2 regions of the Xenorhabdus sp. SGI 60 genome follow, and region 2 is predicted to be linked to the other one. Evidence: predicted binding sites of a transcription regulator. Region 2 holds the regulator's gene; the other holds the start of a gene.
The links. Region 2 encodes LexA, which represses DNA repair genes until DNA is damaged. Its sites were predicted from a motif close to TNCTGTATGTACATACAGNA; they were not measured.
Positions count from the first base shown of each region.

Region 1: the regulator LexA is predicted to act here: its motif matches at 1,108-1,127, upstream of dinB (DNA polymerase IV).

Region 1 covers NZ_CP196860.1:2,951,511-2,954,938, forward strand. The annotation lists gene dinB (DNA polymerase IV) at 32-1,087, opposite strand; gene ACSJJG_RS13710 (hypothetical protein) at 1,572-1,757, shown strand; gene ACSJJG_RS13715 (hypothetical protein) at 1,751-1,936, shown strand; gene ACSJJG_RS13720 (MFS transporter) at 2,083-2,682, shown strand; gene ACSJJG_RS13725 (hypothetical protein) at 2,710-2,883, shown strand; gene ACSJJG_RS13730 (hypothetical protein) at 3,025-3,264, opposite strand.
Region 2 covers NZ_CP196860.1:680,617-684,044, forward strand. The annotation lists gene plsB (glycerol-3-phosphate 1-O-acyltransferase PlsB) at 1-1,296, opposite strand, end outside; gene ACSJJG_RS03125 (diacylglycerol kinase) at 1,434-1,805, shown strand; gene lexA (transcriptional repressor LexA) at 1,925-2,542, shown strand; gene zur (zinc uptake transcriptional repressor Zur) at 2,692-3,204, opposite strand.

The DNA of each region.
Region 1 (3,428 bases), 2.3 Mb from region 2:
TGTTTGTAGGGGAGACTTCGTTCTTTGCATCTCACCACTCCAATAAAAGCTGACGCTCCAGTTGTGGGTTTTGTAATGTCACATGCAGCCCAATCAGCCTGACCCCTCGCCCTTTCCGGCGAGTTTCCCAGGCCTGTTTGGCTACCTGAATCAAATCGAGTTTATCCAATACAGAATGGACATGTTCCTGTGTCGTCAATTGAAAATCGTCAAACTTTAATTTAATACCTTGACGGGCAATATGGAGATCGGGTTTTACCTTTTCCAGCCGTTTTTTCAACTCAGGATAAAGCTTTTCAATCAGTTCAACACATTCATGCCATGAATGGATATCCTGCGCCAAAGTTTTTTCGACCCCAACAGATTTACGCAAACGTTCTGGCGTAATTTGTCGTTCATCAATGCCATGACAGCGTTCCCAAAGCGTCAAACCGAACTTACCCAAGCTTTTTATTAGTGCCAGCTTATCGTAACGTTGCACGTCAGAGCAGGTTTCTAACCTCATGTCTGACAAACGCTGAGCCGTGACTTTTCCGACACCGGGAATTTTGCGCAATGGCAGCGATTTAATAAAAGTTTCAATCTGTTCAGGAGAGATAACATATTGTCCATTGGGTTTATTGATATCAGAGGCTATTTTGGCTAAAAACCTGATTGGCGCCACACCAGCGGAGGCCGTTAACTGCAATTCATCAAAAATGACCTGACGGATTTCCTGGGCAATCAACGTGGCAGAGCCGTGGCAATAACGGCAATCTGTCACATCCAGATAGGCTTCATCTAAAGAAAGAGGTTCGATCAATTCAGTGTAACGGGAAAAAATTTGACGGATATGTTGGGATACTTCTTTATAATGCGCCATCCTGCCGGGGATAACTTTCAATTGAGGGCAACGTCTTAATGCCATCGCTGTGGACATCGCACTATGCACCCCAAAACGGCGGGCAAGATAATTTGCCGTACTAATTACGCCCCTGCGATCAGCGCTTCCCCCGACTGCAATGGGAACATGACGAAGTGACGGATTATCCCGCATTTCAATGGCGGCAAAAAAGCAGTCCATATCAATATGAATGATTTTACGCATCTGATCTCCCCATGCCAAACAACTGTATAAATATACAGAAAGAGATCATGAAACTCTAGTTAATTTTTCAGCAAAACTTCAACGTGCCGATTCCTCGAATACCCTTACAGGATAAGAAAATAATTTCCATTATGAAATCATTTTCCTTCGGCGCCATCGTTCTTATGATATCTTAATATTATGATAATAATGACAGTGAAAATGAAAAACAGAGCAAATAACATATAATTATAATGAATTATTTCATCTAAATAAAAAGTGAAATAGGATTCAATATTGCATGGGGTTCGCTACAAATACCGAAGAAAATGATTTCTATTTGAAATCATTTTTCTGCGATGTTATAGTCTTCATAATATGTTTATTATATGAGATGAATGACAGTGAAAAAATCAGAAAATACACTAAATAACCGTAAGTTATATCATTACACTTCATCCAGCCAAAAAGGTGAACTGGCATTCAACCTGTTCTGATTTTAGGAATGTTGAGTGCCATTGGCGCTCTTTCAACTGACATGTACTTCCTTTTGTTCCCCGCCATGTCACACGCATTAAACACGACTCAGGCTGGTGTTCAATTAAGTTATCCTTATTATGGCTGGTCGCCTATTGGACAATTAATGATTGGTCCCTGGTCGATGTCATTGGCAGGAGAAAACTTTTGTTAGCCGGCATGGTCTTGCTGACTGTAGCCTCAATTGCCTGTTCATTCTCTTCAAATATTGAAATGTTAATCATTAGCCGCTTTTTTCAAGGTGCTGGTGGCGCATCCGGCATTGCTTTCTTACACCAGCCATTGTTTCCGACCTCAGTTTTGGTAACAAAGCCGCCTACTATTTCAATCTGATACTGGCAATACAAGGTGTACACCCACAGCGGCTCCATCGATAGGAGGAGTTGCTGCTTATTTCCCGTGGCAGGTTGTGTTTGTCTTTATGGCGCTTATTTCACTTGATAATTACTACCTTAACGTTCGTTTATGTACCAGAAAGTTTGCCGAGTAAACCAGAATCTGGTGATAAGAGCAGTTTGGCTAAACAGTTTTTAAAATTGTTCCAAAACAGAACCTATATGGGATATACATTAGTCTTCTCCGCCACGTTTGGGGCACTGTTTGCCTATATTTCAGCATCACCTTTTATATACCAGTCTATGTTGAAATTCACCCCCGGATTTTTTTCCATTGTGTTTGCGATTAATGCCGGAATTATGATGTTCAGCAGCATACTGAGTGCACGGTGGGTTGAGCGGATTGGCGCCAAATCGCTTGTCATCATTGGTGTTGTAACCACCTTCGTCTTAGCGTGTCTGCTATTGGTTGTAAATTATCTCAGCATCTATCAGTTTGCGTTAACGACAGCAATTTTCATGATACTTATGTTTACAATGGCGTTAATTTTTGGCAATGCAGCGAGTTTGGCATTAACAGCCGTTCCTGATGTAAGAGGGGCTGGCTCTGCTGTCCTCGGAGCTCTCCAGTTTGGAACGGCTTCTTTGACGGCATTTTTAACCGGTCTTGGCAAATCGGTGTCTCTGTTTCCTATATCTATAGTATTAATCGGATGTGGGATGACCTCAATTCATTTTCCCTGATATTGGTGCGCGAAGGAGATAAATGAAATGAGAAGTCATGAACAAAACACTATTGAAATTCGTGGTGCGAGGCAAAATAACCTTAAAGGCATTGACTTACGTATTCCTAAGAATGTCATCACTGTGTTCACTGGTGTTTCTGGTTCAGGTAAAAGCTCCCTTGTATTCGGTACAATCGCAGCGGAATCCCAACAGACTTAATCAGCCTTCCGCCTTATATCCGGCACCGGTTACCGTACTATGGCCAGCCTGATGTCGATGAGATAAATAACCTGACCACCGCAATTATCATTAACCAAAAGCGGATTGGGGGAAATGGTACGCTCGACAGTGGGTACAGCATCAGATATTTACACTTTGTTGCGCCTTCTGTTTTCCCGAATCGGTAAGCCCTTTGTCGGGTATTCCACGCTTCTCTTTCAACCACCCATCAGGTATGTGCCCCAATTGTGAAGGGCTGGGCATTGCCAGTACAATAGATGTAAAAAAACTGCTGAATGAAGACAATTCTCTGAATGAAGGGGCAATCGCATATTCCTCATTCTTGCGCCAGGAACCTGGCGGTGGCGCCGATATGCTCATTCTGGTTTGTTTGATAATAATAAGAAAATCGCCTGATTATGCAGAATAATGCGCTAGCTTTTGCTTTACGCGGATAACATCGCGCCGACGAACCCATCCCCTGACTGGCCTAAATCTGCCCATTGAAGGACTCATTCCCAGATTCACGCGCAGTTATCTTGTGA
Region 2 (3,428 bases):
CATCACATATTCATAACCGATATAGATCGGCACAATCGTGATTGGACGAGATTCTCCCCGCAGCATGGCTTGCAAGGTCATGGAAAGCGTCCCCGTTTTGGGATCAAGCAAACGACCAGTACGGGAGCGTCCTCCTTCGACAAAGTATTCAACCGAATAACCGCGGGTAAACAACTCACCGAGATATTCACGAAAGATGGTTGAATAGAGCTTATTGCCTTTAAATGTACGGCGGATAAAGAACGCACCAAGACGACGGAATATCGGACCGGCAGGCCAGAAATTCAGGTTAATGCCCGCCGCAATGTGCGGTGGAACCAGCCCTTGGTGATAGAGTACATAAGAGAGCAGAAGGTAGTCCATATGGCTACGATGGCAGGGAACGTAAACCAGTTCATGACCATCCTGTGCCAACTGACGAACTCGTTCGGCGTTATGAACATTGATACCTTGGTACAAACGGTTCCAGGTCCAACTTAAAACCCGATCGGTCAAGCGTACGGTTTCATAGGAGAAATCCGCAGCAATTTCTTCCAGCATATTGATAGCATTCTGCTTTGCCTTTTCGGGAGAGATTTTCTTGCTACGGGATTCATCAGCAATCGCTTTTTCTATTGCTTTTGATGTCAGTAACTTGTTGAACAGATCCTGTCTGGCAGGCAAACGAGGTCCAACAGCCGCAAGACGCTGGCGGGAATAGTGCATCCGAGCCACACGGGTGAGTTTATTGGCGATGATATTATCTGTACCATGTTCGTCGGCCATACGGCGTAAAGACACAGGAGTGGAAAAACGGACAAAACTATCCCGTCCAAGCCATAAGATGGCAAAAAACTTCTGCACGCCATTTAGCAAGCGTAATTGTGGGGTTGTATGCCCTTCTTGCCCTTCGCGTCCTGGGGAGCGGCCAAACATGACGGAAACAGGCACCATCTGGATATCCAGATCGGGATTATTACGATGCAAGTCCAGATAGGCGTGGAAAATTTTTACAGATTCATGTTTTGGCGCATAACAACGGAACACACGTGGACCGTTATCAATAAAGACACAACTGGGAAGCTGTGTATCACCAATTTCCAAAGGATTCAACGGATCAGGCAGATCTTGCGCCAGACATTGTTGACGCAGAGTCAATAAGTCTGTTTTTGAGCGGTACGGTAATATGTACAAAATAGGCCGAGTCGTATCAAGACGCAGCTCCGCAATAGGATCCGTAGGGATTAGTTTACTTTTTACTAAAAATTTTAGTGGTAAATTCAATAACTTATAATATATTTTACGCCAACCTGACATAACTGCTTTAAGCCTCTTGTTAGCAACGCATCGCAAGGATACCAGAAACGGGTTTTGAGATCTGTGGAAATAAGACAATAATAAGAGCTAAAAGTTATATAACCATACAATCAATAAGTTCATTAAAGAAAATTTTTATGGCAAATCAATCAACAGGTTTGAGTCGCATCATTAAAGCGGCTGGGTATTCGGCGAAAGGAATCAAGGCAGCATGGCAAAATGAAGCGGCATTTCGGCAGGAAACAATAGCCGCCATACTTGCGATCATCATTGCATTTTCTATAGATTTTGGCTTACTTGAAAGACTCCTTCTGATTGGCTCTGTTATGCTGGTGGTCATTGTCGAAATCCTCAATAGTGCCATAGAAGCAGTCGTGGATCGCATCGGTAGTGAATATCATGAATTATCAGGTCGAGCGAAAGATATGGGGTCTGCGGCGGTATTGCTCAGTATACTTTTGGCGCTGTTTATTTGGGGAGTGATCTTTTGGTCGCATTTTATGCGTTGAGGTAGCGTGTTTTTTCAGCAAACTATGTTAGTTCGCTGCTTTTACATGCTGACCGGTTCCCAATTCGGCTTTACCTGTATATACTCACAGTTTGACTGTATAAACAAACAGGGGGCGAAATGAAAGCATTAACGGCCAGACAGCAGCAAGTCTACGACTTGGTGCGTGACCATATTTCGCAAACGGGTATGCCACCAACACGTGCTGAAATTGCAGCGCGTCTTGGTTTTCGTTCACCTAACGCAGCAGAAGAGCATTTAAGGGCTCTGGCGCGTAAAGGGGTGATAGAGATTATCTCTGGTGCATCCAGAGGTATCCGTTTGCTTCTTGAAGAGGAAGATGGAGGAGCAGGATTGCCGTTGATCGGTCGTGTTGCTGCTGGAGAACCACTGCTGGCTCAGGAACACATTGAAAGTCATTATAAGGTTGATCCTGAATTATTCAAACCAAGTGCTGATTTTCTGTTACGTGTCAGTGGGATGTCCATGAAAGACATTGGGATTATGGACGGAGATTTATTGGCTGTGCATAAAACACAGGATGTTCATAATGGGCAAGTCATTGTGGCGCGCATTGAAGATGAAGTCACAGTAAAACGCTTCAAACAAACAGGAAATAAAATTGAACTGATTGCTGAGAATCCAGAATTTAAACCCATTGTTGTTGATTTGAGCGAGCAGAATTTCACTATTGAAGGATTGGCCGTCGGTGTTATTCGTAGCGGGGACTGGTTCTGATTGTAAAGGCGGATAATTGCAGTTTGCCATTCTGGGGCGGTCATTTTTCCCTGAGTCCGTTAAACGTAAGTTCAACGGAAACTTGAAAAATATATGATTATATTAGTTATGACCGCCTCGTTGCTCAATTTGGCTTCAAATGTTTTTTCTTATTTCTTTTTATTTTCTTCAACCGAATGATTGTGCTGGCATATATCGCGCTCTGTACAGGATTCAATCTCATGGCAGGAAGAACACATGCCATGCACTTCTATCACGCTATTTCGCAAGTGAAATCCCGTACCTTGTGCTAGCTGTTGGATAGCTGATTCAATATCCTTTGCATCCTTTTCGGTTACTGAACCACAAAATTCACAGATAAACATTGCCGAAGTATGGCAAGGCTCTTCAAAATGATGGCAAAGTACATAGCTATTTGTAGATTCTATTTTGTGAATAAAACCTTGTTCCAGCAGAAACTCCAACCCACGATAAACTGTTGGAGGCTTGGCTTGTGGCTCGACTTCACGCAATAAATCCAGTAAATCATAAGCGCTTATCGCGCTGGGTTGTTCAGTGATTAAACGAAGAATTTCAAGGCGTTGAGGTGTTAAACGAACCCCTCTTGACAGGCAGATTGTTTCAGCCTGTGCCAGTAACTTTTTTTGATTGATAGTTTTCATTACACCTCTCACCCCGACACGATGCTAATGACGTTAATGTTATCATGTTTTTTAACCTGAGAGTGGGATCTATATGATGTTCAGTTCTCGTCTGATGTGTAACATACCGGTGATACCGGTGAAGAAGAATGGTTCACTTGTCATGATGAAATACTTGAAAATAAAGTTAATCCGTGGATAAGAACAATAAAATGGGCTGAAAAACGGAGAAAATAAAGCTGAAA